Linked DNA regions of Pyrobaculum calidifontis JCM 11548. Each later gene encodes a partner of the first gene's protein in a complex. Links are inferred from orthologs where the notes say so. Each region holds a gene or a part of one and is shown on either strand. Other genes may lie near its edges.

Region 1 (6,003 bases):
TTTAACTGGCCCGGCATGGGGTCTCTCTACTACGCCGCGATTACGGCCCTCGACGAGCCTGTGATTTTTGCCTTGACGTATGTGTTTACTCTCGTTTATGTGGTAGCTAGGTTCATCCTCGAGATATTGTACGTAATTGTAGATCCAAGGATTAGGTTGGCATGATTAGGGAGTTTTTCAGAAGCGCATCTGGCGTGGCTGGGTTTGCTATAATACTGTTGTTCTCTATCATCGCTATTTACGTAGTTGCCACATTTCCCCTGGACTATGGTACACGGTATTGGTCAAATCCTAAGTATTGGGAGGAGTACCCCAAGCTTGTGCCGCCTGTCTGGTACAACTACTTTGTGCCAGAGAAGTTGCCTCAGCACTATATATCGGAGCTGAGGGCGCCGACTGCGACGGAGGAGGATGTGAAGAGGTGGGTCTTTTCTTATAACTTTGACGCTGATAAGTTTCCCACTGGCGTTATTTTAAAATATGCCAATTTGACTTTTTATGAATCTCTTCCAATAATCTCTATAAAGGTAAAGAGGCCGGACGGGCAAGAGGTTGTATTAATGGACTTTGACTCTGGCATCCCATCGCCTCGTCCTGGTGAAAGTCCGCCGTATGTAAGATTTGTGGAGAATCCTAGGTCTATTGTCCTGTCTGTGGAGCCCGGAGTTGTGCGTAGAGCCGCGGAGTTTGCGAGATCTCAAGGCGTTAATTGTACTGTGACTGAGGTAAGAGAAGCGGTCTTACTGCCGTATATAATCTTCGGCATACCCCAGAGTAGTAAGTGTAGCGCCGAGTCTTTCAAGCCTCTAAAAGGCACGTACATCTTCGAGGTGGAGCTCGTGGGCGACCCTAGAGACCGCGTTGACTATGTTAGACTTATTGTCCAAGGCGCCGTCTACGGCGCAATGGGCACAGACTACTTAGGACGCGACTTGGCGCAGGGACTTCTCTTTGGATTCCCCGTCGCGCTTTTCATAGGCGGCGTGGTAGCCGTGTTGGCCACAGTCATTGGTATGGGCCTCGGTATAGTCAGCGGCTATGTCGGAGGCAAGGTAGATGAGGCTATACAGAGGTTTGCCGACGTGATGAACAACCTGCCTCTATTGCCCCTGCTTATTCTCTTTGTATTTGTGCTAGGCAGGAGCTTGTTTAACATTATTTTCGTGCTGGTGGTCTTTGGGTGGGCTGGCACCACGATCATAGTGCGCTCCATGGTTTTGAGCATTAAGACTAGCCAGTTTGTGGAGGCGGCTAAGCTGGCCGGCGCCTCTAGCTGGTGGATTATGTGGAAACACATACTGCCGCCTGTTCTCCCATACTCCTTCGCCTTAATGATTTTGAACATCCCCGGCGCCATACTGTCTGAGGCTAGCTTGAGCTTCTTGGGCCTCGGCGATCCCTCTATACCCACTTGGGGTCAGATTATGCAACAGGCTTTTGACAACGGCGCCTTGCAGAACTTCTCCTGGTGGTGGATACTGCCCCCGGGCATACTCATAGTGATAACCGCGGTGGGGTTTGTGCTCATCTTCTTTGCCCTAGAGCCTATAGTGAATCCGCGGCTGAGGAGGCAGTAAGCTTAAAAACCTCGGATTAGCAAGCGCCGTGGCTCAAGAGATACGTGCCATTGTCCGCATTGGGGACACGGACTTGGACGGGAACAAGACTGTGGCGTATGCCTTGGCCAAGATTAGGGGCATTGGAATTGCCACTGCCTATGCCATATGTAGAAAGCTTGGGATTGACCCCCACGCGACGCTGGGCCTGCTCCCGGAGGATCAGATAAACAAGTTGGACTGGGCTGTGAGAAATCTCCACGAGCTTGCCCCGGCGTGGTTTTTGAACAGGAGGAAGGACCCCGAGACTGGGCGAGACCTCCACTTGATAGGCTCGGAGCTTGTCCTAGCGGCTAAGAGGGACGTCGACTTGATGAAGAAGTTGAAGAGTTGGAAGGGCATACGCCACTCTCTTGGCCTAAAGGTGAGGGGCCAGAGGACTGTGACCACGGGCAGATTCGGCGCGACTGCTGGCGTCACTAAGAAGAAGGCGGCGCCTGGAGGCAAGTAAGTTTAAAAATGGGGCCTGTGGGGGTGGGCCATGGGCGGTTTGAAGAAGCCTAAGAAGAAGTACCTCGCTGGTAAGCCTAAGAAGATTTGGAATAAGCAGCTGTTGCTAGAGGAGCTTCAGCTAATGGGCGAGTATGGGCTAAGGAACAAGAAGGAGCTTTGGCTTGCTAGAGCTAGGCTTAAGTGGATTGTGAGGCGCGCCCGCGCCCTGTTGTCCATGACCGCAGAGGAGAGGGCCCCGCTGGAGGTGCCGTTTAAGGAGAAGCTGTACAAGATGGGCTTCATCGAGGATCCCAACGTGCCGTTGGACAGAATACTCTCCCTCGACGTAAGAGCCATATTGGAGAGGAGGTTGCAGACTCTGGTGTTTAGAATGGGCCTCGCCAAGTCTATCCACCACGCGAGGCAGCTCGTGGTGCACGGCCATGTGTTAGTCGCGGGGAGGCGGGTCACGTCGCCGGGCTTCCTCGTGCCCAGAGAGCTTGAGGACAAAATCACGATAGAACAATAGCTTAAAAGAGTCTATTACCGTTGTCTAGTGACGACGTTAGTTGTCCACGGAGGGGCCGGGCGGTGGGCGGTAAGTGAAGAAAAGAGGCAGGCGGTTAAGAGGGCGTTGGAGGACGCGGTGAGGGAGGGCCTTGCGGCGATGCTAAGGGGCGGTGCAGTGGACGGCGTAGTGGCGGCCGTGGAGTATATGGAGGCCAGCGGCTTGTTCAACGCGGGCTACGGCTCTGTCTATGCGCTGGACGGGCGAGTCTACATGGATGCCGGCATTATGGACGGCAAGACCGGCAGAGCGGGGGCGGTCGCCGCCGTCGAAGGGGTGAAAAGCGCCGTGCGGCTTGCCCGCGCCGTCATGGAGTTGACAGACCACGTCATTTTGGCGGGGGAGGGGGCCACGCTTTTGGCGAAGAGGCTTGGCCTAACTGCTCCCTTTTACAAGTTTTACAGCGAGGAGAAGAATAGGCAGTTTAGCCAAGTTCTTGAGGAGGCCAGGCAGGGCAAGTGGCATTTCAAGAGGGTTCTAGATTTTGCAGACACTGTGGGCGCCGTGGCTTTAGACAAAGATGGGAACTTAGCCGCCGCCACGTCCACCGGGGGCGTGTGGCTGAAGCTACCAGGCAGAGTGGGAGATAGCCCACTGCCTGGGGCGGGCTTTTGGGCTGAGAACGGCGTTGGCGCCTTTAGCGCGACTGGCGTAGGCGAAGTGATTATACTCTCCACGCTTTCTCTACGCGCTAGAGATTTGCTTGAGCAGACGGGCGACATACGCGCGGCCGTGGAGAAGGCCGTGGAGTACGTCACTCGGAGGTTTGGGCCAGACACGGCGGGCTTGATAGGCGTAGACGCCAGGGGGCGCTTCGCGTTTAGCTACAACACTAGGGCAATGGCGAGGGGGTGGGGAAAACCGGGGGAGGTACGGGCGGAGCTTTAAACTTTCTTTCTCCAAGTCTTTGTGTCTGGGTCAAACTTAAACCCCATCTTCTTTAGCTGGTTAATTGTGTCTCTAAACTGGTCCTCCGGGAGTCTCTTCCCCTTTCCGACTTTTACCACTACCTCGTCTTCGTCGTATGTGTAATCTACCGGCAACTTTCTCAGCCGCTCTTCTACACCTTGTCTTTTGTCCTCTTCCATTTGCCCAAAGGCGTTGGGGTATAAAAATTTGATGCTACAGGAGGCGCGATATTCTTACAAGTTTCTTTTTCGCGAGCTCCATCGCCCACGGCGGGAGTTCGAAGTTCTTAAGCACGTAGTCGACCAGTTTTTCAATTTCGTCGCAGTCTCTGCCCCCCTGCTCTCTGCACAGCTTGACGAGGTACTTTGACCTCGCCTCAAATAGCTCGGGCGTCATCTTTACTCTGGCACAGTCGTGGTCATACGTGTATCCCCTCTCCAGGTCCAGCATGTGCAAGTAGAGGTGTGCCGCGGCCTTTGCGAGATCCATCGCGCCGCTTTCCACGTATACGCCCTCTTTCTCGGCGTAGCAACTCCTCGCGCCGGAATATATAGACCTGCGCTCCACGTCTCAAATCGTTTTTAAAATAAAAAGGTAGTAGACATGTGGAGGTGTTAGTGGGCACATGCGGCTTTCCCAAGTCGCGCCGACAAATATACTCAACGCTGGATGTAGCTGAGCTACAAGAGACGTTCTACAATATGCCAAACAGAGGGAAGATGCAGGCCTTGAGGGAGGAGGCGCCGGGCTTCCACTTCACAGTCAAAGTCTTCCAGGGGTTGACGCACCCGGCGGATAGCCCCACTTTTAAAAGGACGAAGGGGTTCAAGCCCACTGAGAGACACGGCCTGCTGAAGCCCACCGAGGAGAATTTCCAGCTGTGGAACGAGTTTGTAGACTCCGTGGCGCCTCTCCGCCCAGAGGTCTTAGTGTTTCAGACGCCGCCTAGCCTAAAGCCGGAGCCCTACATATACGACTTCTTTGCCTCGGTGGCTGGCGCCGGGTTCAAAGTCGCGTGGGAGCCCCGTGGCGAGACTTACAAAGACCCCACGCTCATTGAGAGAGTGGCGTCTCTCGGGGTAGTCATTGTAGTGGATCCCCTAAAGAGGGCGCCGTTGCGGGGCGGGATTTACTACTTTAGGCTACACGGACTCCCGGGAGAGGTGAACTACCGCTATAAGTACACCGACGACGATTTACGGAAGCTGGCAGAAATTATCAAGTCGCTGGAGGGGGAGGCGGCGTACGTCCTCTTCAACAACGTCTACATGTTTGACGATGCGAGAAGATTCAAGTCGATAATAAGAGGGGGGTAGACACGTGGAGTAGCAGAGCTACGGAGGCTTTCCTCCACCGGATGTACGCTAGAAAGATGGTGGACCGGCCGGGATTCGAATTCCCGGGGGTCTCCCTCCCGGGATCTCCCGCATTCTGGGGCTACCACGCCAAGCGGGCATCCTTCCGCTAGACTACCGGCCCCGACCCCTACTTAAACTACCGTTTTTAAACTTAACTCGCCTTGTCTGCGGCGGGTGCAGTGCGTCTTCGGCATGTGGGTTTGACCCTGTGAAGGCGCTAAACTTTTTAAACACGTGTTTAGACACGGGTGGGGCCCGTAGCTCAGCCCGGTTAGAGCGGCGGGCTTTTAACCCGTAGGTCGTGGGTTCAGGCAGAGCCGCCTACGAATCCCACCGGGCCCGCCACGTCGTCGGTTTTCTAATATGTGACGTATATTATCTTCTGTGAGATCTCCCAGCCTAGCCTGTCTAACGTCTTCCAGTCGTCGTCTGTTAATTTCCAGCCGACTGAGCCGGCGTTTTCAATGACCTGCTCTGGCCGCTTGGCGCCTGGTATTGGCAGTATTAGTGGGTCTCGCGTGAGCCAGTTTAGGGCTATCTGTGCTGGGGTTTTTCCATATTTGGCGGAGAGGCGTTTTAACTCGTCTAGTAGCGGCAGTACCCTCGCCAGGTTATCTCTTGTGAAGAGGGGGTCGTTTCTTCTCACGTCTTCAAATGTGGGCAAGTTGTCTGGGGTGTACTTTCCTGTGAGTACGCCTTTGGCTAGGGGGCTCCAGGCGATTAGTGCTATGCCTTCGCGTCTTAGGTATGGGAGGAGTTCTTTGTCTGCCTCTCGTTCTACCAGGTTGTAGCGGTTTTGCGACGTCGCTATGTCTATTTTCGATAGACACTTCCTGGCGTGTTCAAGTAGTTGGAGTGGGAAGTTGCTCACTCCTATGTACCTAATGGCGCCTCTGTCTACCAGTTCCTCAAGCGTCTTCATAGTTTCGCATATTGGGGTGTTGTGCCAACAGGCTGGCCAGTGTATTTGCATTAAGTCTATTGCGTCTACGCCTAGCCTACGCCTCTGATTCTCTACTGCAACTAAAATGTCCACTCGGCGTAGCCACTCCCCTGGTATCTTTGTGGCAATGTAGACGTGGCCTCTGAGGCCCAGTTCTTTGAGGGCTCTGCCTAGGAA
Region 2 (5,969 bases), 330 kb from region 1 along the record:
TCTCTGTGTTAAAGAGACTGGAGGAGCTACAGCCGCCCCGCAGAATCCTAGACACATACATCAAGCCCTACCCCGTGGAGTACCACGCCCAGACGGCCGTGGAGGCGGCGCTTAAGCTCAGGGAGAAGGTGAGGCTAGACGAGATTGAGAAGGTTAGGATAGACACGTACGAGGCGGCGTACACGATCATTGGGCCAAAGGATCCTGAGAAGTGGGACCCCCACACCAAGGAGACGGCCGACCACTCCATCATGTGGGTCACCGCCGCCGCCCTCGTGTGGGGCCCCATCAAGATTGAGCACTACCGCGACATTAGAAACCCAGCGGTACTCTCCCTAATGAAAAAGATGGAAGTCAACCTAGACCCCGAGTTAGACAAGCTCTATCCACAAGCCTTCCCCACCGTCATTACAGTTGTGACAAAGAGCGGCTCTAAATACACCGAAAGAGTCGACTACGCAAAGGGCCACCCCAAGAACCCAATGACAGACGCCGAGCTAGAGCAGAAATTCAACGAGCTAACACAAGGCATACTCCCCGACGAAGTTAGAAAAAGAGCCCTAGACATCATGTGGAACCTAGAGAAATACTCAGTTGCCGATCTTCTAGAGGCCCTCGCCGTATAATACGCCGCAAACTCTCACTTTTTCTTTAGATTTAGATTACGGGATTTTTTAGCCTCCTATTTTGATGCTTTCCAGTCGACGAGGCTGTGGATGGGCTTTCCCTTTAGCTTCATCACGTAGGCTGTAGCCGAGAGCGCGGCTGCGACGCCCATAGCTGCGGAAATGACCGCTTGTTTGTAGGGGTATGCCACTATGTCGCCTGCGGCGAAGACGCCGGGTGTCTTGGTCTTCCCCTCCCAGTCGGCAATTATCTCTCCCCTCTCGTTTAAGTCGACTAGGTGGCGCACGAAATCGCTCTTGGTGACGTAGCCCACTTCGACGAAGACTGCGGCGACGGGGAGCTCCTGGACTTCGCCTGTCTTCTTGTTTCTTACGACCACGGCCCTCACCTTTGTGTCGCCCTTTATCTCCACTACCTCGCTGTTTGGGACAAAGACGGCCTTCCCTAGCCTCTTGGTCTGTTCTATGAACTCGTCGTCGTGTATAGGCTTGTCGGATGGGTAGATCCAGTAGAACTTGTTGGCCACTGAGGAGAGGATTGTCACAGGCTCTCTCGCCAAGTCGCCCCAGCTCACCAGTGCCACGTCTTGGCCTTTGAAGAACGGCGCGTCGCAGATTGTGCAGTATGAGACGCCCTTGTTTTTGAACTTGCTCTCCCCCGGCACTCCCAGCTCCTTTGGCGTTTTTCCAAAGGCTAAGATGACGGCGAGGGCCTTGTACTCGTCGCCGCCTTCTGTCTTTATGACGAAGACGTCTCCGCTTTTCTCCACCGTCTTCACTTCGTCGAATATTATCTCGGCGCCGAAGGCGCGGGCCTGTTGCTCCACGCGCTTTGCGAGCTCTGGGCCTGAGATCTTCGGAATTGCTGGATAGTTCTCTATAAGGGTAGTCATGTTCAACTGGCCCCCTAAGTCTTTGCTCACCACGAGGGTCTTTAACCTCTGCCGCGCGGCGTAAAGCGCCGCGGAGAGGCCGGCGATTCCGGCGCCTATTATCACTACGTCGTAGTCCACCTCCATGTGGGGGAGTCGATGGGTGTTTTTAAAGATGAATGAAAAAGGTTTTAAACACTGCCTATTGAGCTTTCTTCGATGTCTTCAAAGGAGGCGGAGGCGCAGAAGGGGAAGCAGGGGTGGATTACGCCAACTGTAATTCCGCCCGAGGAGTGGGGCAGCTTTAGGTACAGGGGCAAGACCTTAGAGGAGCTTTTAAACATGCCTATGGACGAGTTTATAAAGCTCCTGCCTGCGCGGCAACGGAGGAGCTTGAAGCGTGGCCTTAAGCCTGAGCACAGGAAGCTCCTTGAGAAAATCCGCAAGGCCAAAAGGCTGATGGCGCAGGGCAAGAAGGTGACAATAAAGACGCACTGCAGGGACATGATTATACTGCCCGAGATGGTGGGTCTCACGATACATGTGTACAACGGCATTACCTACATCCCGGTGTTCATATCGCCGTGGCACATCGGCCACTACCTAGGCGAATTTGCACTTACGACGAGGATTGTGCAACACGGCGAGCCGGGTCTAAAGGCCACTAGGTCATCTCTACACATCGCGGCGAAGTAGTATGACAGTCGTAAAGCTACAGTCTAGGCCAAAGGTTGGCGACGTTGTTACACTTCCAGACGGCAAAAAGGTGGAGGTGAAGAACATCGGCGTGCCCTACGTCTTGCCTCCGGCGGCTGTGTGCGACGACCCGCTCTGTCCCTGGCACGGCCACCTTAAGATAAGGCTGAAGCTCCTCGAGGTGACGGTGGAGAAGGTTAGGATGCACAAGGCAGCGGTAGTCACACACGAGTGGGTGCACTACCTGCCTAAGTACAACAGGTATGAGAGGCGGCGGAGGAGGATGAGGGTCAGGGTGCCCGAGTGCATAGAGGTTAAGCCCGGCGACAAGGTGATAATCGCCGAGACGCGCCCGCTGTCAAAAACCATCGCGTGGGTGGTAATAGGGAAGAAGGAAGACGTGGTTGAGTGGAAGGCGAAGCACGAGACTCTGCCAAGTGTCTAATGCGGTAGTCCTAGTAGATACGCGAGAACACGCGTCCCCAGTCCTCAGAGCGATTAAGGAGACCGGCTGTGGCGTAGTTAAGACAAAGCTGGAGGTGGGGGACTACGTCGCCGGCCACTACGTCTTTGAGCGAAAGAGCGCTTCCGACTTTGTAAACTCGATAATCGACGGGAGGCTCTTCGACCAGGCGGAGAGACTGAAGGCGTCGGGGCTGAAGCCGCTAGTTGTAATAGAGGGCGACCTCTGGGCGGAGCTGGAGTTTAGGAAGATATCTCCCAATGCCGTCTTAGGCGCACAGCTGGGTCTCTACGCCATGGGCGTGGGAGTGGTCTATGTGAGAGACGAGTCGCAGACGGGGGCTCTCGTTTGTCTGGCGGCCAAGAAGGGGCAGGGGGGCGTAAAAGTGCCAAGCGTGAAGAAGAGCGTCGACGTGAAGAGGCTTCAAATAGTCTTCCTTTCCTCGCTTCCCGGCGTAGGGCCAAGGCGAGCCGAGGAATTGCTGAGGCGGTACGGCTCGCCGTTGAACGCCCTGCTGAACTACAAGTCGTGGGACATCGACACCAAGAGACACGCCTTAATTAAGCGCGTGCTAGAGACGCCCTACGGCGACAACTCGTCGCTTGACAAATTCCTATAATCCCAACGCCACTCGAGGCCCAAGTCCAGTTTACCTAGTTGACACGGCGGGGGGCTTTCAAGCACTTTCCTAAAAGATTTGGCAAGCGGCGTAATTACTCTAGTGGTCCCAACCACGTCCACTAACGCGAAGAAGGGCTGGTACCCCATGCCCCACTCATAACCATGTAGAAAACTCCACCAAAACACGGCCACAGGCTTTACCCTCTGGAAGATGTTCGCCATGGCACATAAGTATTGAAGCCTGAGCTCCTCGTCCCTCGTCGCAATTCCAAACTCAGTGACGGCAAGCGGCGTAGGGGCCTTCACTCGGCCAAGCTCCTCAGGTTCCAGCACGTAGGTGAGAGCGAGATCCTTGAATTTTCCCACGACGTAGTAGTTTATCGCCGTGTAGTCCATTTCTCTAAACATGTCCATGTACTGCCGGTGCCCCTCCAGCGCGTACGTCACAGGTCTAAGGAGCGGAGACGCACGGATTTTCGTATATGAGAAAGTGAAAGTTGTGGGTATGCCGTACTGCTTTAACACGTCCCTAGCCTCGGCTATGGCCGCGTTTATGACAGCCTGAGCTCTTCTCCAGTGCTTGACCGCTAGGAAGCCGTAGGGGGGCAAGTCGCCCCTGATGTACGCCAAATAGGCGTATGTGTTAGGCTCGTTGAATATTAGGGCCACGTCGATGAGGTCCCCCAGCTCCCTAGCCACGAGATCCACGTAGCTGAGAAACCTCTTAGCCACCTCTCTCGACTCCCAGCCGCCCCACTTCCACACCCAGCGGGGATTAGTAAAATGGTGCAGAGTCACCCACAGCTTGAGCCCACGCGACTTGGCCGAGGAGAGATACGTCCTGAAGAGCTTTACGGTCTCTCCGTCGTACACGGCCTCCCGAGGCTCTAGGAGGCCCCACTCCACGCCGGTCCTAAAGGCGTCTAGCCCAATCCCCCGGGCTATGTCTAAGTCCTCCTCGTAGAAGAGGAAGTGTTGCGCCCCCCTTTCGTCGGGCAGATCGCAGCGGCAAAAGCCGAAGTGCTGATACGGCGAAACGGCGGCGCCTATTAACACTACCTCAGTATTAAGACGGAGGTGTTGGCCGCGATAGCGACGGCCACCGAGGTGCTGTTGTACAGAAGAGCAGAGGCACCGTAGTAGCCCCTCGAGAGGAGGATAACCATGTCGTAGTTGCTCTCCGACAGCTCTTTCACAATCTCTGAAGCGACGGTCTCCATCTCCCCCATCCTTCTGACTTTGAAGAAGTATCTCACGCCCCTCTTCGACATAAACTCGTCGACGGCCCTCTTTAGCTCTTCGGCGGAGGGGTCGTCCTCGCGGGGGGTCACGTATAGGAAGACCACCTCGGCGCCGTACCTCTCCGCGAAGTCTGACGCCACGCTGAGGACTTCCCTCAGCCTAGCGGCGCCCATGGGCGACACTGGCACTAGTATCCGCCTGAACTTGTAGGCAAGCTCGTAGTACGGCTCGTCAGGCATAGCGCTTCCCCTCAGTGAAGAGCTTAAGCGACTTGTCAGTCTTCTCTATGGACTGCCACTTGGGCAATACGCCTAGCGCGGCTCTTATGGCGTCTACATTCTCAGGCACTACTATTGACTCTTGGTGCACGCCGTACATTAGGTACAGCTCGTCCCCCCTCACAGTGACAGAGTCTCTGAAGACTGCCACCTCTGGGAAGTCGCCCCTCGGCCTCCCCAGATCTCTGGCGTATTCAATGAACTGCGCCAAGCTCTGGAAGCCCGACCCCACGTCGGCGAGGAATATACGCGGCGTTTTAGCAAAGGCCTCCAAGACCTCGTCCCGGCTCCTGGGACCGTCCAGCTCTATGTAAGCCATGTGCATGTGCATAATTGTCACAGGCACGGCCACGGCCATTGTGACTATGTCCACGTCCTTAAGCACAGTCTGCACGTCGGGCCCGTGGTGGCTCGGCACAGCGGTTGGGTTTGGAACAACGTCGTTGATGGGGCCCTTCTTGTGCTCCTTGGGGTCGGCTCCCCTCCTAGCTATGAAAATCCTAGCCTTCCTAATCCCAATCCCATTCAACAGAAGCGCGGAGAGGACGCGCGTAATGCCGGTGGTGTTGCAGCTCACAACGCGTATGTACCTCTTCCCCCTCGCCTCGTCGTAGTTGGCCAAGGCGTTGAAGCTGACCTCTGCCACATCTGCCTCCTCGCCGCCTTGGAATATGTACCTCTTATCCAGTTGCCGGTAGTACTTCTCCTTGTTCTCTCTGCCAACGTCCTCTGGAGAGGCGTCTACCACGACGTCTGAGGCCTTCACCAAGTCTTCCACAGTGCCCGCCACCTCGATGCCAGCCTTTTTGAACTTCTCCACTCTGTCGGCCGCGGTGTACACCGGGAACCCCCTGGCGGCGGCTATTTTAGCCTCGTAGTCCGGGGTCATCTTCACGACGCCCACGACCCTCATGTCGTCTTGCAACGCAACGGCGTCGGCTATCCTCTTCCCTATTGTGCCGTAGCCCACTACGCCGACCTTAATCATGGCCAAAACTTCTTCGCGGACATTAATAAGGCTTTTACCGCCGGCATCTCCTCGCCGCCGAGCGTCTGTATAAACGCGCGGCCGCCCGTGGAGACGTGGAAAGCCCTATCCAACACCCCAGCCATCTCGGCGGCCATTATGGTATGCCCACCGCCGAGGATAAGCCTCTTCTTCGCCGCGGCC
Region 3 (5,905 bases), 910 kb from region 1 along the record:
TGAAAACGTGGAAAGCTCAGCCGCAGTCAAATTTTTGTATTTGTTTAAAATTGATAATGATATTATATAGATGATCAATAAGTCAAGATTCTTTATGTTTGAAATATTTGCAATAAATGTGTCTAAGTCGTTTTTATATGTGCTTGCTATAGACCTTATTTGTTCCACCATCATGGAGTAGGTGTGCGGCAAAGTTTCAACCACTGTGTCGCGTATCGATGCGCCATGTTTTACAATTCTTCCACGTATCTCCTCTGCTGTAGCCACTGGCTTATTAAGTTCCATTTATAAAGGCGCATGGACGAGTTAGTAGAGGCGGCGAAGGCTGTTTTAAACAACGCCTATGCGCCCTACTCCAAGTTTAAGGTGGCTGCGGCCGTGAAGACTAGGAGTGGGAAAGTTTATACAGGCGTAAATGTAGAAAATGCATCGTACGGCCTCACCGTGTGTGCAGAGCGTGTCGCAATATTTAAGGCAGTCTCTGAGGGCGATAGAGACATAGAAGTTGTGGCGGTGTATGTAGACGCAGACGAGCCCGTGGCCCCTTGTGGCGCGTGTAGGCAGGTAATAGCCGAATTTAATCCAAACGCCCTAGTGGTAATGGCCAGCCGCAACAAGGTCAAAACAGCGAGACTTAGCGAATTACTGCCAATGGCGTTCACAGGAGAACGCCTGCGGTAGCGCGTAAGAGAAGAGTATTTATAATGTAGCCATGGAGAAGCTGTGGAAGGGCACTTATACTATGAGACAGTGCCCACAGGCATAGAGGGTCTTGACACAGTGCTCGGAGGGGGGTTTATCAGGGGGAGGACATACCTCATATCTGGCGAAACAGGTACTGCAAAGACTTTGACCGCGCTTACGTTTTTAATACAAGGCGCCCTTAAATATGGGGAACCCGGCATATACATCTCCGTAGATGAGACATATGAACAATTTGTAGAAGGCGCGAGGAGATTTGGCTGGGATATAGAGGAGCTTAGGGCCAAGGGCCTCTTGGAGGTGCTTGTGCCAGAGATGGACATTGTAGAGAGAATTAGAGAAAAGGACCCCACGGCAATTGCGAAATCGCTTGTGGCCTCGATACGGGACTATGTGGCGGCATTGGGGGCTCAGCGGCTGGTCATAGACCCAATAGCTCCTCTGGTTTCGCTTGACAAAGACGTGCAAGTGCTTAGGGAGTATATCAGGGTGCTGGTGATGAGCATAGAGAGGGAGATAGCGACTACTAACATCATAACTACCGAGATTCCCTCCGGCTCAGGAGCCATCAGTAGATATGGCGTAGAGGAGTTCTTAGCCACGGGGGTATTCATCATGGGCATAGCTAAGACGCGAGATGGAGCCTTTAAACGTGTCATGTTTATTAGAAAAATGCGCTGGAGCCCCGTACATCCGGGGATTTATGAGGTAGAAATAGTGCCGAAGGTAGGGGTGGTTGTCAAAGGCCAAGTCCGAGAGCCCATGGTACCTGTGACGTATTTACCGACTATTTGACGTATAAAAATCGGTGGGTTCTACCTCGTCACATCTCAGCACATCCCGTCTTCGTCATATTACTCACATCTTCTATATTTTGTCTGCACGACTTTATTTTTGCTTTTTCACGTATACGTGGCTGAGGAGCTCTCTCTTTATATTAGAAAGGGCGGTTTAGTAATAAAGAAGGAGATCATCAAGAGTGGGGGCAAAGTGGCTGGAGAATATCTATACGTTAGGCATGGGCTATTCGAGGCTGAGGCTGAGTACGACGTAGAGGACGGCGTATTGTACTACCTGCAGATATGTTGGTTTAAGCGGTGTTTTATATGGTACGATGGAGAGCCAGACGCAGCTCCCCCCATGCAACTGTTGAAGAAGACAATCGCCGTGTTTAAAGAGCTATCTGGGTTTTCCAATGTGGCGGCCGTCGTGGTTAAAACCATCGCCTCATATATCCGCCGATCTTCACGACTCAGATCCTCTGACCCCGCTCATCTAGGCTCATGTGGTGCCGGCTTTAAAAAGATATAAAGCTAGCAACGACTTTGGCATATGCGTAGTGGAAGTGACGTGAGGGCCATCGCCGAGGCCATCATTAGATTATTACAGGAGCGGGGGGAGCTGAGTAGCGCCGACATAGCCAGAATTCTTGGAATTAAAAGGCACACTGTGACTGCAGTGCTCACGCGTCTAAGAAAAGAGGGGGTTGTCGAATATATAGGACAGTGCTACGGGGGCAGGCGGTGTAACACCAAGTGGAAACTTAGAATTAATTAGTTTCAGTGCACTCTCCCCCGACTTATTTATACATGGCAGAAATTTAACTTCTCGCTCGTCAACCAGTCGTGAAAGGCCTATGTGTAGTGGCTTGGGGGAACAGTAGGTATGTGGTAGATTGTTCTCCCTCATTTCTCCTGAGCTTGGCAACCAAAATTGCAGAAGCGGAGAGCGCCTCGTACATAGATGTGTATCGACGTATTTTACACAGCCTCAACGCCGAATATGACAAAGCGAGAATCGCCGTGGAGGATATACTGTCAGAGAAGGTGGAAAATATTTAAAACTTGACTGTAGGTGCGGCGATGGCATCGATCTTCGGCGAGCAGCTGCCTAAGACTAGTCGAGTGGAGTACATAGGCGACGTCCCAATAATTGAGGAATGTCCCAGAGAATTAAAGACGCTCGACGGGAACCCAATTCTGTTGTTTGGCAAGTGGAGCTTTGAGGACGTCGTCGTTAGAGACCCTGGGCTGAGGAGGTACATATGCCTAAAGCCCGTAGTTCTTCCACATACCGAGGGGCGCTACCAAAAGCGTAGGTTTGGAAAGGCGCACATTCCGATTGTCGAGCGTCTGGTGAATTTATTAATGCGGCCTGGGAGAAATACGGGGAAGAAACATAAGGCGTACAATATAGTTAAGAGGGCATTTGAGATAATATATTATAAGACTGGAAGAAATCCTATACAAGTATTTATTGATGCTATTATAAATACTGCGCCGCGGGAGGAGATAACAAGGATTATCATGGGCGGCATAGCCTACTCAGTGTCTGTGGACGTGTCGCCTCAGAGGCGTCTAGATCTTTCGCTGAGGTGGATCACAGAGGGGGCTAGACAGTGCTCCTTCAACAACCCTAAGCCAATTGAGGAGTGTCTAGCGGACGAGATCATGGCCGCCGCCGCCAACGATCCCAAGAGCTATGCAGTTAGGAAGCGCGAAGAGCTTGAACGTATAGCTGCAGCATCTCGTTAAACTGTTTTTAACTCAAGTAGTTCTACTGCCATGAGTGAGCTTTTTTGGTTTGAGAAGTATAGGCCGCGTAGTTTTGAGGAGGTGGTGGATCTTGAGGAGGTTAAGGCTAGGCTTAGGGAGTTTGTCAAGGCGGGGAATTTGCCGCATCTCCTCTTCTACGGGCCTCCTGGCACTGGGAAGACGACGATGGCCCTGGTCTTGGCGAGAGAGCTGTATGGGGAGTACTGGCGTGAGAACACCCTCGAGCTAAACGCCTCAGACGAGAGAGGAATCGGAGTAATAAGAGAGCGAGTAAAAGAGTTCGCCAGAACGGCGCCCGTGGGAAAGGCCCCCTTCAAACTCGTAATACTCGACGAAGCAGACAACATGACCTCAGACGCCCAACAAGCACTACGCAGAATAATGGAAATATACGCACAAAACACCAGATTCATACTACTAGCAAACTACGTAAGCAGGATCATTGACCCAATTATTTCACGTTGCGCCGTCTTCCGCTTTTCTCCCATGCCGCGCCACTTAATGGCAGAGAGGTTACGGGAAATTGCGAGGTCCGAGGGCGTTGAGCTTAAGGACGACGCCATAGACCTAATCTACGAGATCTCTGAGGGGGATATGAGGAAGGCTATAAACCTGCTTCAAGTCGCCGCGGCTGTAAGTAAGGTGGTTGACGCAAACGCGGTGGCCTCTGCGGCCGCGGCTGTTAGACCCTCTGATGTGCTTGAGCTGTTTAACTTGGCCATGGGCGGCGATTTGGCTAAGGCGCGGGATAAGTTGAGAGAGCTTATGTACATAAAAGGCGTAGCTGGCGTCGACTTAATAAGGGTATTTCAGAGAGAGTTAATAAGGATGCAACTAGACGACGACGTTAAGGCCGAGGTTGCCGAGTTGCTATCTGAAGTAGATTATAGATTGACGCAGGGTGCCGATGAAGAAATTCAATTGATGTACTTTCTCATGAAACTTGGATCCATTGGCAAAAAGATAAGGGTTGCGCCAAAGAAGAGATAATGCCAATACCTTGGGTGGAGAAATACCGCCCCAAGAGTTTTTCAGAGATTGTAAACCAAGAGGAAGCCAAGCAGATTTTGGCCTCGTGGATTTGTACACGGTTTAAAGCTCCGCAGGAGTTTTGCGCCCGTTGGGCAAAGCGGAGAGACAAAGAGATAAAAGAGGCTAGGGCTGTGCTCCTATGGGGCCCCCCGGGCATTGGAAAAACAACGCTTGTGCACGCCTTGGCTAAGGAGATCGGATATGAGCTCGTGGAGCTTAACGCAAGTGACGTAAGAACAGGCGAGCGGATTAGGCAGGTGGTGGGCCGCGGACTTAGAGAGGCATCTCTCTTCGGATACGCGGGTAAAATCGTCTTATTTGACGAAGTGGATGGACTACATGTAAAAGAAGACTTAGGGGGACTTGAGGCCATACTTAACCTAATAGAGACGGCCAAAGTGCCAATAGTGCTAACTGCCAACAACCCATTTGACCCCAAGCTACGGCCGCTCCGCGACATCTCCCTAGTGGTTGGGCTAAAGAGGCTCTCCGAGGACGAAGTAGTTGAAGTGCTCAAGAGAATTTGTGCCAGCGAAGGTGCCAAGTGTGAAGAAGAGGCTCTTAGAAGCTTGGCCAAATCCTCCTACGGCGATTTGCGGGCCGCAATAAACGACCTACAGCTGTACTTGGCGGGGCGCAAAGTTTTAACAGTTGACGACATAAAGAGGGCGGGGGAGAGAAACCCCCAGCTTTCTATGTTTGAAATCTTAGATAGAGTATATAAGGCGCGTTGGTTTGACGAAGCACGCGCCGTCTCGTTTAACCCATCTTTTGACTGGGAACAATACTTCGTGTGGGCTCTCGAGACAATTCCCATAGTTTATAAAGACCTAGAGGTCATGTCTGAGGCTTTTGACAGATTAAGCAAAGCAGACATGTTTATAGGAATAGTTAAACGAACACAAGAGTGGGAACTCCTGTCATATGCAATGGAGCTTGCACTAGGCGGAGTTTCTCAAGTCAAAAATAAGCCTCGCCTACCGCCGTTTATTAGATACGGGTTTCCCCAGCGACTACTTCTCTTGGCCAAGAGTAAGGAGGCCCGCAGACGCAGAGAAATGGTTGTAGAATATCTCGCTAGAAATTTACATGTGTCAAAGGGACTGGTAAATGCTGAAATATTTTATGTACTATCTGCTCTGGCTAAGAAGGACGATCATGTAGTTGAGAGACTTGCAAGAGCGTTGGGGATAAGCCCCATTGACATAAAAAATCTACTATAGAGTTGTATCTTTATAAGTAGCCTCTAGGTATTCTTCCATTTTGGCAAGCGCTTTAGCAAGCTCTATCACATGTGTTTTATTACTAAGCTTCACCAACCTCAACCGTCCTATACGCCGCTCTTCTACTATTCCATATCTCGAGAGAACCCCTATATGTCGCATGAGAAGTCGGTAGTTTGTACCTAGTCTGTGGGCCAGCTCTGTAGTGTGTAATTCCCCATATTTCCACAAGGCTAATATTACTCTAACACGCAACCCAGATCCCAGCACAATCTCTATCATTGTAGCTCCTCTCTAATAAGCTTCGTAACAACGGCCTCTAACGTATCCAGGGGTTCCGATCCTATGGAGATAAGAGTAGTACGCCCCCGCACCCCCTCCCCTCTTTTGTTT
Region 4 (5,858 bases), 390 kb from region 1 along the record:
CGAAGGCACGCGGCATGATGTTGGGGATTTTTATCCCCTTGTGGGCGGCGGCGTGGATAATGACTAGGCGCTCTACGTCGAGGCCTTTGAACTTGGCGTTGTTTTCTAGGTTTTCGAGGAGTTGGAGGTATCTCTTGGCCACTTTTACGGGCCACTTGGCCACTGGCCACCCCTCCCAGGGCGTTGCGTGGTGGGCCTGCTTCTTTTTGAATGTCTTTATAGGGATTGGTCTCTTTAGCTTTACCACGTCCTCTAGCCACGCCTTTGCCTGTTTAAGAGTCATCCCTTTGATAAACCTGGCCACTTCCACGCTCTTTTTCCATGACATTCTCTGCTCAGGGGCGTAGGCCTTGGCTATCTGCTCTGGGGTTATTCTTACTCCGTACTTCTTAAACACCAGCTCTGCCGCTTGTTCGTCTGTCAGAGAGTAGTGGAAGTGGGGCACGGGGCCCTTGGGAGTGTTGGTTATAAATATTTCTCTGCTCAGCCCCGTGGCGTCTCTACTGGGATTGTGGAGACTCATCAGGGGGGAGCACGGGGTTTTAGCCGCCTTAGCCTCCACAGCCTCTTACATGGTCGCGGGCGGCAGGAGCCTTGAGGCAGTTGCGCTGTTGGCAGTCTCCACGTTTTTAGCTGAGGCGGGGTTGTTTGCCCACAACGACTTGGCCAACTTGGAGGAGGACAGGGTCAATAGGCCGGGGGCTCCTCTGGTGACAGGTGAGGTGGGCTTGGGCGCGGCCAGGGCTGTGGCGTACGGCTCGCTTTCTGCAGGCGCGCTGGCCGCGGCTCTGCTGGGCCTTCTGCCGCTTGTCATCTACTTATCTGCGGCAATCCTCGGCACGGCCTACAACGCCAAGCTGAAGCGCGTGCCCTTTTTGGGCAACTTCATCGTGGCGTTTTTGACCTCTATGACTTATATCTATGGGATGGCGGCGGCTGGGGGCTTTTCGCCTGTGTTGGCGCTCCTCTTTGCCTCTTCGCTTGTGGCAAATTTGGGCAGGGAGTTTGTGAAAACGGCCATTGACGTTGAGGGCGACCTGAGGGCCGGGGTTAGGACCGCCGCCTCTCTGCTGGGGCCGGAGAGGGCCGCCAAGCTGGGGGCGTCTGTGACCGCGCTGTCGGCGGCGATTGGGCTGTGGCTGGTGGCCGCGGCTCTTGACTCGCGGTTGTACATTTTGGCAACTGGCGCCGCGGCGACTTCGGTCTTGCTCCTCTACTTCTCCGCCTCTGCGTGGAGGGGGGCTTGGGAGAGGTACAGGAGGGGCACCCTCGCGGCGTTTGGCGTCACACTAGTGGCGCTGGTCGTGGAGGCTCTATGGCTACTGTCCTAGTGGACTTGGATGGGACGCTCATCCCGCTCGACGCTTGGGAGCCCGTGTTTTTAGAAGTATGCGAGAGGATTGCCCGCCAGGTGGGGGCCACGGCTGAGGAGGTGTGGAAGAGGGCGCGGCGCAGGAATCTAGAACTTATGAGGGCCTTCGCCGTGGAGGCCTTTGACTGGCAGAGCTTGTTTCGCTCTGTGGCAGAGGAGCTGGGGGCACGGGAGGTGCCAGACTTGGTGGAGGTCTTGTACAAACACATCCACACGTTTAGGGTGAATAGGGGGGCATTTGAGGCGTTGCGCAGGCTTAGGGAGGCTGGCCACAGGGTCGAAATTGCTACCAACGGCCTTGCTGTTTATCAAATGGTGGTTATTAAACACCTCGGCTTAGACGGGCTGATAGATGGCGTCAGGACGTCGGACCGCTTTGGCTGCCCTAAGACGTGCCCTCAATACTTCCAAGGCGCCGATGTAATGGTAGGCGACAACGCCGTCTTTGACGTATATTTCCCGCAACGCTTCGGCCTCTTGACTATCTTCTACGGAGATTGGGACAGGGCGGCGCGGGTATACGGCGAGAGACTTGGCGTCGACCTCACCTCTACGAGGCCCGACGCGGAGATAGACTCGCTGGAGGAGTTGCCTGAGGCTGTGGAGACGGTGCTTAAGAGGAGGCTCAGCAAGGGGTGAATCGGTCACCCGTCGCCTTAAAGGAATCTACATCACCAGGGTGTATGTCTTAGAAAGTTTTAAAAATAGTGCCTATGTCTGTGGCGATGTCTACTGCGCAGAGGAGGTTGCCCGTCTACAAGAAGATCTTGGAGGAGAATAAGAAGAAGTGGATGATTAAGGAGTTCCTGGAGTACAGGCTTGCGAAATACGGCTACATAGACTCCGAGATTTTGAAGACTCCTCTTGGCACGCGTATTGTCATATATGCCGAGAGGCCTTCCAGGATTATAGGGAGGAAAGGCGCCATAGTGAAAGAGGTTAGTAGCATTTTGGCTAATAAGCTAGGCGTGGAGAATCCACAGATCGACGTAATAGACGTCTCCAAGATAGAGGCCCCAGAGCTGTTTCCCAAGGTCGTTGCGTATAGAATTGCCAACGCCATGGCTAGGGGGGTTAGATTTAGGCGCGTCATGTTTGTGGCAGTTAGACAGCTCATGGAGGCCGGGGCCAAGGGCTTTGAAATTGTGGTCAGCGGAAAGCTCTCCACCGAGAGGGCCAAGTTTGAAAAAATTACGTACGGCAAGTTGTATAAGATAGGGTATGATGCGAAGAACCGGGTGAGGAGGGCTGTTGTGCACGTCCTCCTGAAGCCTGGCATATACGGCATAGAGGTCAGAATTACGCCAGCGACGCTTCGGTACTCCGACGAGTATAAGATAAAGCCGCCTACGAGGCCGGAGGCCGCCGCCCAATAATTTTAATAAAGGCCTACTTACACTGGCCCTATGTCTGAGAGAAAGCTCAAGCCCAAGGCCTTGAGAGAGATGTCGCCAGAGGAGCGGAGGGAGCTCTTGAATCAGCTTAGGGCAGAGCTTGTAAAACTACAGACACAAAGGTCAAGAGGGTTCGTCGAAAAGCCCGGACGCATTAGGCAAGTTAGGAGGATGATCGCCAGGATTTTGACTATTGAGAGAGAACTGGCGAAGGCGGGCGCGCGAGCGGAGAAGGGCGGCGCTAAGGCTTGAGCCCCCGTTGTCTAGACCTATTGGGGAGAGAAGTTTCCACATACAAGTGCTCCTACAAAGTCAGGGGCGTGGTGGTTGGGGAGACTTACAACACCTTCCTAGTGCTTAGCGGCGGTAGAGTTGTGACAGTGCCAAAGGCCCCGTGCCACTTCTATATACACGACATTGGAAAACTTGTGAACGGGATCTACCTAGTGGGGTACAGAGATAGGCGGCTTTTTACCTGTGGCTTGCTTTAATCTGCTTGAGCACTTCCACAAGGGCTTCAAAGTCCCCTGGGGCAGAGATTATAACTGCGTCGACTAACCCGTCGATTTCCTCTGCCAGCTCCACTGCCCTTTGGGGCGGCACCGCCGTTTGGCGAAGTCGTTGGATTAGGGGCGCGTTTTTAGGCGTCTCAACTATTATGTAGGGGTATACATTCCGCGGCAGGCCCCTTAGCTGGTCTTTATGGCTGAAGTGTAGCGCGAGGTAGAAGTCTGCCCCCGCCTCCAGCCTTTTCGCATACTCTCTTCGTAGGCTGAGGAGCGCCCCAGCTTTGAGGCCCATCTTCTTGGCCTCGGCAATTGCCTCCTCTGTGGTCACGTCTCTCACGGGGGAGCCCTCTGCTGGAGGGTCGCCCTGAAGCAAGACGACGTATTCTAGGCCGAGTAGGCGCGCGGCGCCTAGTAGCGACTTGAGGCCTGTCTTGTTGACGTCTAGGAGGCGTATGTGGACAATTGGCTCGAGACCTTGTTGCATTGCTAACACGCCGACGGCTAAGGAGTGGGCCGTGGCCTTCCCCCCCGGCGCCTCAGGTATGTCGACCTTGTCCACAAGCGTCTTGAGCTTGGCTAATTTCTTTAAGATCAGGTCTCTGTTTAGCGATGACGTTATCTCGGCTACTACCTCCATTACGGCAGTACCAACGGCTGGAAAAGCCTGCCCTTCCCCTCGTAGAACTTAGAGAGCACCTCGTAGAAGACGAGGCGGAGCGATTGGACAAACGAGAAGAGGCCCTCAGCTGCTGCAATTAGGGCGTGTCCAAACACGGCGAATAGGATTCCGGGGGCTCCTAGGCCGAGGGCCACGCCGTTGACGAGCTTTGTGAGAACTCCGTGTATCATTATGAGGATTACCAGACGGGAGAAGCTGGGTATGTTGGCCAATGCGCCAAGTGCCCCCTCGACGATTCCCACTATAAATTCGTCTACCACCGGCGGGGCCTCCTCGTGGTGTCTATACCTCGCTCTTATTACGACGACGCCGATGGCGCTCCAAACTATGAAGAGTAGGGCTAAATACCCCCATGGAAGCCCCATCAACGGCTCTAAGTAGTACATGCCCATGGGCTGCCAGATGAGAGAGAAGAACACCATGCCAAGCGAGAAGAAGAACAACAGCTGGGGGAGCGCGATGGCGAGCGCCACGTCTCCCTCGCCCTTAAGCACAGTGTTTATGAGCTTGGAGAGGAATGCGAGCAGTAGAAGTAGGAACCCCAGCAGAAACGCCGCTGCCAGCGACGCCTTTACGCCGTCGACTTCCACAAACGTCTTGTGTCCAAATAAGGGGAGTATGGGGGCTGTGGGCAGGTGTATTCCAAACTCCTCTAGGTGGAAGCCGAAGGCCTCTTGGTAGACGAAGGCGCCGAAGAACATTGAGACAAGGCCTGTTATAGTCCATATGACCCCCCAGTCCCTATGCCTCCCCCCGTAGAGCTTTGTCAATAGTAAGATCCCGAGTAGGAAGAGGAGAGATCCGTGGCCGAGGTCTCCGTACATCCAGCCAAAGAAGACTGGGAATATCAAAGCCACGAGGGGCACTGGGCTTATCTCGATGGGCTTCGGCACTCCGTACATGTATACAATTTTTGTAAACTGCCTTATCGGAGCTGGGTACTTCTCCAGGGTGGGCCTCCGCTCCGCTGGAACTCTGTCAATGTACTTATACCTCACCCTCTTAACGATGTCTAGCTTGGCAGAGTTTTTCCTGACAAATTCCACAAGGGCGTCGTCCACCTTCTTCACGTCGCGCTCTAAGACGTAGAATATTAGCGTGGCCACGTCATTGTGCTCATCCCACCTCTTGTCCCCGTACACGGAGTATTCGCTGTAAAGCCTCTCCAAGGCCTCACGCTCTCTTTTAACGCGTTGTAGAGCCGCTTCCGTTGACTTTATCGCCTCTTCTACTACTCTCTTGCCATTTTCTACGTCCAAGAGATACTCGGAGGGCACCTCCACGCCCTTTGCCTCCCCCTTGACTAAGGCCACTTTAACCCCGTCTATCTCCTGTATTATGTGAGGTGCGTTTATAGGCATTTGTGGGTCTATGAAGAGTTTAAAGCCTTCAGGTATTTTCACGCCCCCGCTTAACGCGTCTAAGACCTTCCTAATCTTGTGAAGGTTCGACAGCTGTGCTTCCAACCTCTTTATTTCAGCTTCATAAGAGGCAAAGAGGCGGCCCATCTCTGTGCCCTCGTCTATTGCAGACCTGTTAAATACGTCAATAACTAAGGCAAGCGCCTCCCTGAGAGTGTGTGCGTAGTCTAAGACCTCTCTGTGTCTCTCCAACGCCTCTCTAAGCCCCCTCTCAGCCTGTCTCAGCTTCTCCTCCAGCGCCTCCTGAGGCTCTATCTCCTCCAGCTCTTTGAACGTGAACAGTTGTACGCCCAGCTTCTCCAGCGCCGACTTGAGCTGTTGCGCAAACTTGCGCTCCGCCGTTATCATGAAAACGTTGCCTTGTTGTACAACTGCCGCATTAAACGACTTACAGAGCTCGGCCACTTCCTTGGCGCTTCTCCCAGCCAAGACTATAAACACATCCACGGCCTCTGTGGCAGGCGGGCGAAGCGCCTTGAAGCT
Region 5 (6,015 bases), 700 kb from region 1 along the record:
TATAAAGGTAGACATTGAGGTTAAAGACACGGCAGCTGCGGCATTTCTACTAGAGTCCACTGGGTCGACCACGACTAGGGGAGCCCTGAACTTAGTCTTAACCTCTTGGAAAGATATAAAGGTGCGGTATGGGCGCCATTTAGACGCCGCCTTTAACACGTCAAGAAAACTCCCATAGTACACAACCAACAACTCTGCCAAGTAGCCCGAGAAGCCCTCCACCTTTATCTCAGCCCCGTAGACCCCTATGGCCTTTAGAAAAAGCTTGAGGAGCCTAACGTCTTGTCTCTGTTGCTGAGTCATTCTCTGCATAAGAAACTGGTGGTGAAGCGGCGACCGATCTGCGGCAGTTATAGGCCTCTCGCCTGGGCTAATTTTGTAGCAAGGGACTACATCTACTTCGTAGCCGTCTATAAACACTGTCAAGTAGGGATGTTGCGCAAACCTCAGCCCCCAGCTGACGCCGACCACGTCTAGAAACTTGGAAAGAGATTCCACAACCTCCTCCGGCTTAATAGACCTATCCTCTAGAACTATAAATATGTCTATGTCCCTCTGGCCCGGTAGCCACGTGCCGCGGGCGCTGGAACCAAGCACTTGCACCTCTGCCCTAACCCCCCTCTCCTCTACCCACCTGGCCACGAGACCTTTAACGTTGCTGGCCACTTCGGCCACCTTTTTCTCCTCCTCGGGCGTCGGCGTTACGAGCTTATACGCCTCCTCCAGTACCTCTTCCAAGCTCACGTAAGATTTAGCGTAAATAAGTCGCTATAAATAGGTCCACGCGGAGTAAGAACGGACTTCTTCAGCTTAATGCTAGTCACTTCCACAACGCCAAACTCTACGCCGTTGTAGCGTGCGACAAGGTCCCTAAGCCTTTCCACGTTTCGACTAGACTTCAACCTGCCCACAGTGAGATGCGGCGTAAAATCTCTCTCCTCGACATGCTCCGCGTACTTATCCACGGCCGCTCTAACGGCGGCGGCAACCCTCGAAAGCTCCTCTGCGCCCTGCGACACGCCTATCCACAAAACCCGCGGCCTTGACAAGTCGGGGAAGACCCCGACTCCGCTCAACCTCATAGAAAAACGCGTAAATCTCAACGAAGACAAGGCCCTAACAACGTCGTTTACGCGGCTTTGAGGTATTTCGCCGAGAAACCGCAGAGTAATGTGGAGGTTCTCCTTTTCCACAAACTTGATGTCTAAGCCAAGCTTGGCGACCTCCCTCTGAAACTCCTCAATCTTCTTCACAACGTCGGGATTTTCTATGTCAATAGCCACAAAACTCCTCACGCTCATACCCTAAGCCTGTAAGACCACCGGGCGAACAATTCGCAGTTCTGGGGAGAGATAAAGCTTACGCCGCATTTGTCCGAGTATGGACAGTAGGTGCACGGTATAGATAGAAGAAGCCTAAGCTCCTCCGGTAGCGAGCTTTCATCAACTCTAAAAGTCTCAACAGCCTCCTCCCTCAGCTTGCTGAGCAGTTTATAGGCCTTCTCCGTCAGCCTTATCGTATATACGCCGCGTTTATTCCCACCGACGCGCTCTCTGACTATCAACCCCCGCTTCTCAAGCCTCGCCAAGATGGGCAGACCAGTTTTACTATCTATCCCAATGTACTTCCACAAGTTCCTCTGCTGGTAGCTTCCGCCAAGTCTCTCAAGCCCCTGTAAAATTTGCACCTCCACCTCGGTTAATACATCACTCTCCTCTGTATATTCCTGGGAAGACACAAAGAGCACTACGCCGACCTTTTTAAGCCTTCTACACGGTGAGCTCTATGTAGAGCTTGTCGGCTAGCTCTCTCAAGAGCTCCCTAATAGGCCCCTCCGTGGAGTCTGCAGCTCTCGCAAGCTCTTTCTGAGTCACTTCAACGCCGGCGATGAAACATGCATAGTAGACGGCCGCCGCGGCCAAGACTTGGGGCTTTCTACCATTTCTAATACGCGGCGAGGATATTATGTACCGCAAAATGTCTACAGCCACGCGTTGCACCTCTGCAGACTTCTCATCTCCTATGCCGAGCGACGCGACTATTCTCGGTATGTAGATCTTTGGATCTGCCTTCGGCGGCCTAATGCCGAGGCTTAGCGCCACCTTCATAAGTTCCATATAAGCAGAGATAAGGGCCGACCTATCAATGCCCAACTTCTCCGTCAAAGCCTTTAGAGTCACCGAAGCTAGCCCATGCCTCTTTGCAACAAAGTACAACACGGCGGCGTACCCCTCGATCCTAGGAGCCCTAAAGCCCGCCTTATACACCTCCCTATACAGAGCCACAGCTTCGTCTACAACCACCTTAGGGAGGCCAATTCTAACTCTGGCACTTTCAAAAAACTCTCTAGCATCTAATTCAAGGCGCTCCAACGGCGTCGACATAGGCTTTGAGAATTTGCCAAGCATTATGGCCCTGAGCTTATCCGTGATTTTCACATTTCCACGCTCAATATCGCCAATGGAGGATCCTATGGGCCCTGCATAAGCCCTAGACGCCTCAGGCTTCCTCCATTCTGGGCCCAAGTCGGCGACTCCCTCCTTTAGTACAGTTCCACAGTTTTTACAAATTATCTGCCCCCCCTCGTAGTCGATAACTATGTTTTTGTCGCTGCCGCACACAGGGCAGCGATACTCCTCCACCTCGAAGATAAGTCTCCGGGTCATCTCCCCCTCCTCTTCTCCAGGTCCTGAAGTCTTACATACAGCGACTGTCCAATTATGCTCTCATCTTTGGCTAGGGGCTTTACAAGCCCGTAGGGGCTTTTAACGTTGCCAATTACGTCGTACAACACCCCCACCTTTTTCATCGTGAAGGTATACACATTTACATAAAGCGGGGGAACCTCGGAGAGACGCACCACGAGGTTCCCCATACGTGAGTAGTGAAGAGCAACTCCAATACGTTTCATTGCCTTTTAAGAAGCTTAGTTTAATAAGAGTTCCCCCCAATATCCCCGTATTACCGCAAGGCAGATAAAGGCTGATGACTTATAAACCCCACCAAGTAGTGGGGGCGTGAAGCTGGGGGCGTTTTACAAAGGTGGAGACTTAGTAAAGCCAAGCGGAGGCAAGAAGGGAAGGGTAAGAAAGACGAAAAAGAAGGCGCTCGGCGGAGGTCCCCCACAGATTCCAAAGCTAGGGGAAGAGGATATCAGATACGTGGAGAGGGTAAGAGGAGGCAACCACAAGGTGAGGCTGAGGCAGGCCAGATATGCAAATGTCTACATACCTAAGGAGAGGCGCCATGTAAAAGCGAAAATTCTCTCAATAGTTTCCTCCCCATCAAACCCCGACTACGCGAGGCGGAACTACATAGTTAAGGGGGCCATTATCCAGACGGAGGTGGGGAAGGCCGTGGTCACCTCGCGCCCCGGCCAAGACGGCGTGATAAACGCCGTCCTCATAGAATGAAGAAAAGGGGAGGCCGAATCCTCTGGCTTGTATACCTAGACTCCACAATACCCAAATCCAGAGGCAGAATAATCGCAAAAGGCGTCGCAGTTCCCAAGCCCACGATACAAGAGGTAGAGGAGGCCTTGAGAAGACTGGGCTACAGCTACGAGTCCTACCCCGAGAAGAAGTACCCCCCGCTTTGGTTTGAAGAACGGGCGCGCGGCTATTTCCTAGTGAAAAGCGACGAGAAGCCGGCCTCCATAGCGGCCAAGGTGGCTGAGGAAATAAGGAGAATAAGAGGGCAGTAGTCCGCAATGTATACAGTATTTTTCATCGGCACGGCTGGCTCAGGCAAGTCAACGCTAGTGTCTGCGTTGTATAACTGGCTCGACGACCAAGGCTACGACGTCGGTGTCGTCAACTTAGACCCAGCGGCGGAGTATCTCCCCTACACTCCCGACATAGACATTCGGGATAGGATTAGCGCGAGGAAGATAATGAAGCAGTTTAAGTTGGGCCCCAACGCGTCTATAATAGCCGCCGTGGACATGGTGGTCACGGAGGCGGAGAGAATCAAGGAAGAAATGGAAGTGGTGGGAGCCCCAATATACCTAATCGATACGCCCGGCCAAATGGAGTTGTTCGCATTTAGACAGAGCGGCGCCTACCTCGTGCAGAAGCTCTCAGACGTCCACAGCCTAGTAGTATACGTGGCAGACGCAGTCTACGTCCAAAGCGTCGACGGCTTTGCAACCACGATGCTCCTCGCGCTCTCGAGCAGAATACGCTTCAAGAAGCCCCAAGTCCTCGTGGTTAATAAGGCGGATCTCTTGAGCGAAGAGGCAGTTGCCAACATAGCCCAATGGGCCGAGGACCCCGACATCCTCCTCGAGTCCATAGAGCTCCCCAGGTATGAGAAAGAGATACTCCGATCAGTGGCCAACCTAGGCGGATTCATTGAGCCCATATTCGTGTCTGCAAAAACCGGTGAGGGTCTCGACAAGCTCTACTACCAAATACAGCTACACTACACAGGCGGAGAAGACGCGCAACTGCCCCCCTAGAACCGCTCGCTCAGCCTCCCAAGTGTGGCCTCAAATGCTCCGGCGTCGTTATTATGATCTTCTTCTTGTCCCCAATGTACGTCTCTATTACATATGCCCTCCCCCGTGTGCCTATTACGACGCCAACTTTGCCTTGGTACCGCCGGTGGGGCGCCGTTGAGATAAACGTCGGATCTATGTCTATCACCACCTTGTCGCCCGGCTTATACTCATAGAGAAGCCTAGAGAGTCCCGACATTCCGCGCTCCCGTGGTGCCTTAGAGAGCAACTTCCGGCTCTTGTAACGGTAGCCGTGAGTCCGCTTGACCATGCCGTGGACAATCCGCACACTTAATAAAGTTTGTCCCGTATCCCACGTGTACGGCGACAAGAAGGGGGTGCTCGAGCTCTACGAGAAGTTGGCCGAGGTGTACGAGGAGGTTTACTGCGGAGAGCAGAGGCGGAAGTACTGGCTCATATCGGGGCAAGCAGGTGAGAGAGTCGTGGACGCCGGGTGCGGCGTCGGCATTGCGCTGGAGGTGTTGGCGGACAAGTACGTGGTCTGCCTAGACCTCTCCGAGGATATGCTGAGGAGGGCGAGGGATAGGAGGGGAGAGCTGGGCGAGTTGGTGCTTGGGGACTATTGGCTTCCCCCCTTCAGAGATGGGGCGTTTGACGCGGCGTTGTTCATCTCCTCGCTTGAGCCACAGCGGTTTTCGGAGGCCCACCAGCTGTGGCGACGCATTGCGAAGAGGACGTTTTTTGAGTTTAGGGGGGAGTGGTACATATTCAACGCAACGTAATTAAATAGATGCCCTTGAAGGGTATGCATATGTGAACAAAACAAATATATTTGCGCCGCCAGTAGGGGGCGTATGTCTTATGCGCAGGATTATGAGTACCAGGAGTATTACCAGTACGACAATAGAGCTCCCACGGGCATTTGGTACGTCGATCAGCTCCTCCAGGGGGGCTTTCGCAGGGGCGAGATCTACCTAATAGCTGGCGAGGCTGGCCAAGGCAAGACTATATTCAGTCTGCAGTTCCTCAAGACCGGCGCCGAATTATACGACGAGCCTGGCCTCTACATTACCATTGACGAGCCCTCGGAAGACGTCAAGAGGGGCGTCAGAGAGTCGCTGGGGTGGGACCTTGACGCGTTAGAAAGCCAAAACAAGCTTGTCTTCGTTGACCTCCGCACGCACTTTAGGACATACGCCAAGGAGGAGAAGGTGTCCGCCGACCCCAGAGACATTGCGAAAATAATCCTGGAGTATGTGAAAAAGTTCGGGATAAAGAGGCTCGTCATCGACCCAATAGCCCCGCTGATTATAACGTCTCACACAGACGTGCTGTGGGTAAGGGAGTACATGAGGGAGCTAGTGTTTCAGCTAAGGAAACTTAAGGACGTGACCACGTTGATGACCTCGGAGATACCGACGGGGGAGAACAAGATAAGCAGGTTTGGAGTTGAGGAGTACTTGGCCAGCGGCGTGATTAAGCTGGAGCTAATGGAGTACAGAGGGTTTGTCTTTAGAGTGATGTTCATTAGAAAGATGCGATGGACGCCGGTAAGG

The links.
Region 2: PCAL_RS05170 (region 1) and PCAL_RS03360 share a complex: the UniProt entries of both Methanocaldococcus jannaschii proteins name them as parts of the 30S ribosomal subunit. The link is inferred for Pyrobaculum calidifontis JCM 11548 from one-to-one orthologs.
Region 3: PCAL_RS05170 (region 1) and PCAL_RS00030 share a complex: the UniProt entries of both Methanocaldococcus jannaschii proteins name them as parts of the 30S ribosomal subunit. The link is inferred for Pyrobaculum calidifontis JCM 11548 from one-to-one orthologs.
Region 4: PCAL_RS05170 (region 1) and PCAL_RS02980 share a complex: the UniProt entries of both Methanocaldococcus jannaschii proteins name them as parts of the 30S ribosomal subunit. The link is inferred for Pyrobaculum calidifontis JCM 11548 from one-to-one orthologs.
Region 5: PCAL_RS05170 (region 1) and PCAL_RS09160 share a complex: the UniProt entries of both Methanocaldococcus jannaschii proteins name them as parts of the 30S ribosomal subunit. The link is inferred for Pyrobaculum calidifontis JCM 11548 from one-to-one orthologs.

What each region holds. Positions count from the first base shown.
Region 1 is NC_009073.1:913,188-919,190, reverse strand. What follows is about bases 874-3,837. They hold PCAL_RS05170 (30S ribosomal protein S4), read left to right. Parts: upstream 874-2,097; coding sequence 2,098-2,577; downstream 2,578-3,837. Other genes in these bases: PCAL_RS05155 (hypothetical protein), read right to left, coding at 3,739-3,837; PCAL_RS05160 (hypothetical protein), read right to left, coding at 3,501-3,704; PCAL_RS05165 (isoaspartyl peptidase/L-asparaginase), read left to right, coding at 2,605-3,504; PCAL_RS05175 (30S ribosomal protein S13), read left to right, coding at 1,606-2,067; PCAL_RS05180 (ABC transporter permease), read left to right, coding at 874-1,577. In the rest of the region: PCAL_RS05185 (ABC transporter permease), read left to right, coding at 1-165; more of PCAL_RS05180, read left to right, coding at 162-873; more of PCAL_RS05155, read right to left, coding at 3,838-4,092; PCAL_RS05150 (DUF72 domain-containing protein), read left to right, coding at 4,131-4,841; PCAL_RS05135 (aldo/keto reductase), read right to left, coding at 5,242-6,003. UniProt on the Methanocaldococcus jannaschii protein: One of the primary rRNA binding proteins, it binds directly to 16S rRNA where it nucleates assembly of the body of the 30S subunit. With S5 and S12 plays an important role in translational accuracy.
Region 2 is NC_009073.1:588,413-594,381, forward strand. What follows is about bases 988-3,917. They hold PCAL_RS03360 (30S ribosomal protein S17), read left to right. Parts: upstream 988-2,195; coding sequence 2,196-2,639; downstream 2,640-3,917. Other genes in these bases: PCAL_RS03350 (NAD(P)/FAD-dependent oxidoreductase), read right to left, coding at 988-1,645; PCAL_RS03355 (30S ribosomal protein S19), read left to right, coding at 1,718-2,194; PCAL_RS03365 (ERCC4 domain-containing protein), read left to right, coding at 2,632-3,276; PCAL_RS03370 (family 1 glycosylhydrolase), read right to left, coding at 3,240-3,917. Outside these bases: PCAL_RS03345 (MmgE/PrpD family protein), read left to right, coding at 1-626; more of PCAL_RS03350, read right to left, coding at 683-987; more of PCAL_RS03370, read right to left, coding at 3,918-4,334; PCAL_RS03375 (universal stress protein), read right to left, coding at 4,334-4,759; PCAL_RS03380 (type II glyceraldehyde-3-phosphate dehydrogenase), read right to left, coding at 4,752-5,786; PCAL_RS03385 (phosphoglycerate kinase), read right to left, coding at 5,783-5,969. UniProt on the Methanocaldococcus jannaschii protein: One of the primary rRNA binding proteins, it binds specifically to the 5'-end of 16S ribosomal RNA.
Region 3 is NC_009073.1:1,437-7,341, reverse strand. What follows is about bases 1,535-4,400. They hold PCAL_RS00030 (30S ribosomal protein S7), read left to right. Parts: upstream 1,535-2,564; coding sequence 2,565-3,236; downstream 3,237-4,400. Other genes in these bases: PCAL_RS00020 (replication factor C large subunit), read left to right, coding at 4,247-4,400; PCAL_RS00025 (replication factor C small subunit), read left to right, coding at 3,267-4,247; PCAL_RS00035 (hypothetical protein), read left to right, coding at 2,328-2,543; PCAL_RS00040 (winged helix-turn-helix transcriptional regulator), read left to right, coding at 2,035-2,259; PCAL_RS00045 (hypothetical protein), read left to right, coding at 1,615-2,013. Also shown: PCAL_RS00060 (hypothetical protein), read right to left, coding at 1-267; PCAL_RS00055 (cytidine deaminase), read left to right, coding at 298-681; PCAL_RS00050 (ATPase domain-containing protein), read left to right, coding at 724-1,497; more of PCAL_RS00020, read left to right, coding at 4,401-5,512; PCAL_RS00015 (winged helix-turn-helix domain-containing protein), read right to left, coding at 5,507-5,794; PCAL_RS00010 (ORC1-type DNA replication protein), read right to left, coding at 5,791-5,905. UniProt on the Methanocaldococcus jannaschii protein: One of the primary rRNA binding proteins, it binds directly to 16S rRNA where it nucleates assembly of the head domain of the 30S subunit. Is located at the subunit interface close to the decoding center.
Region 4 is NC_009073.1:523,184-529,041, reverse strand. Bases 1,104-3,922 are described here. They hold PCAL_RS02980 (30S ribosomal protein S3), read left to right. Parts: upstream 1,104-2,097; coding sequence 2,098-2,748; downstream 2,749-3,922. Other genes in these bases: PCAL_RS02960 (V-type ATPase 116kDa subunit family protein), read right to left, coding at 3,912-3,922; PCAL_RS02965 (methylenetetrahydrofolate reductase), read right to left, coding at 3,238-3,912; PCAL_RS02970 (ribonuclease P protein subunit), read left to right, coding at 3,015-3,257; rpmC (50S ribosomal protein L29), read left to right, coding at 2,779-3,018; PCAL_RS02985 (HAD family hydrolase), read left to right, coding at 1,316-2,011. Outside these bases: PCAL_RS02995 (50S ribosomal protein L22), read right to left, coding at 1-445; more of PCAL_RS02990, read left to right, coding at 504-1,103; more of PCAL_RS02960, read right to left, coding at 3,923-5,858. UniProt on the Methanocaldococcus jannaschii protein: Binds the lower part of the 30S subunit head.
Region 5 is NC_009073.1:1,611,216-1,617,230, reverse strand. The notes cover bases 1,740-4,715. They hold PCAL_RS09160 (30S ribosomal protein S8e), read left to right. Parts: upstream 1,740-3,017; coding sequence 3,018-3,413; downstream 3,414-4,715. Other genes in these bases: PCAL_RS09145 (50S ribosomal protein L21e), read right to left, coding at 4,470-4,715; PCAL_RS09150 (ATP/GTP-binding protein), read left to right, coding at 3,710-4,459; PCAL_RS09155 (signal recognition particle subunit SRP19/SEC65 family protein), read left to right, coding at 3,410-3,703; PCAL_RS09165 (Gar1/Naf1 family protein), read right to left, coding at 2,663-2,911; PCAL_RS09170 (TFIIB-type zinc ribbon-containing protein), read right to left, coding at 1,770-2,666. In the rest of the region: CCA tRNA nucleotidyltransferase, read right to left, coding at 1-744; thpR (RNA 2',3'-cyclic phosphodiesterase), read right to left, coding at 741-1,301; PCAL_RS09175 (MarR family transcriptional regulator), read right to left, coding at 1,298-1,738; more of PCAL_RS09145, read right to left, coding at 4,716-4,769; PCAL_RS09140 (class I SAM-dependent methyltransferase), read left to right, coding at 4,816-5,241; PCAL_RS09135 (ATPase domain-containing protein), read left to right, coding at 5,314-6,015.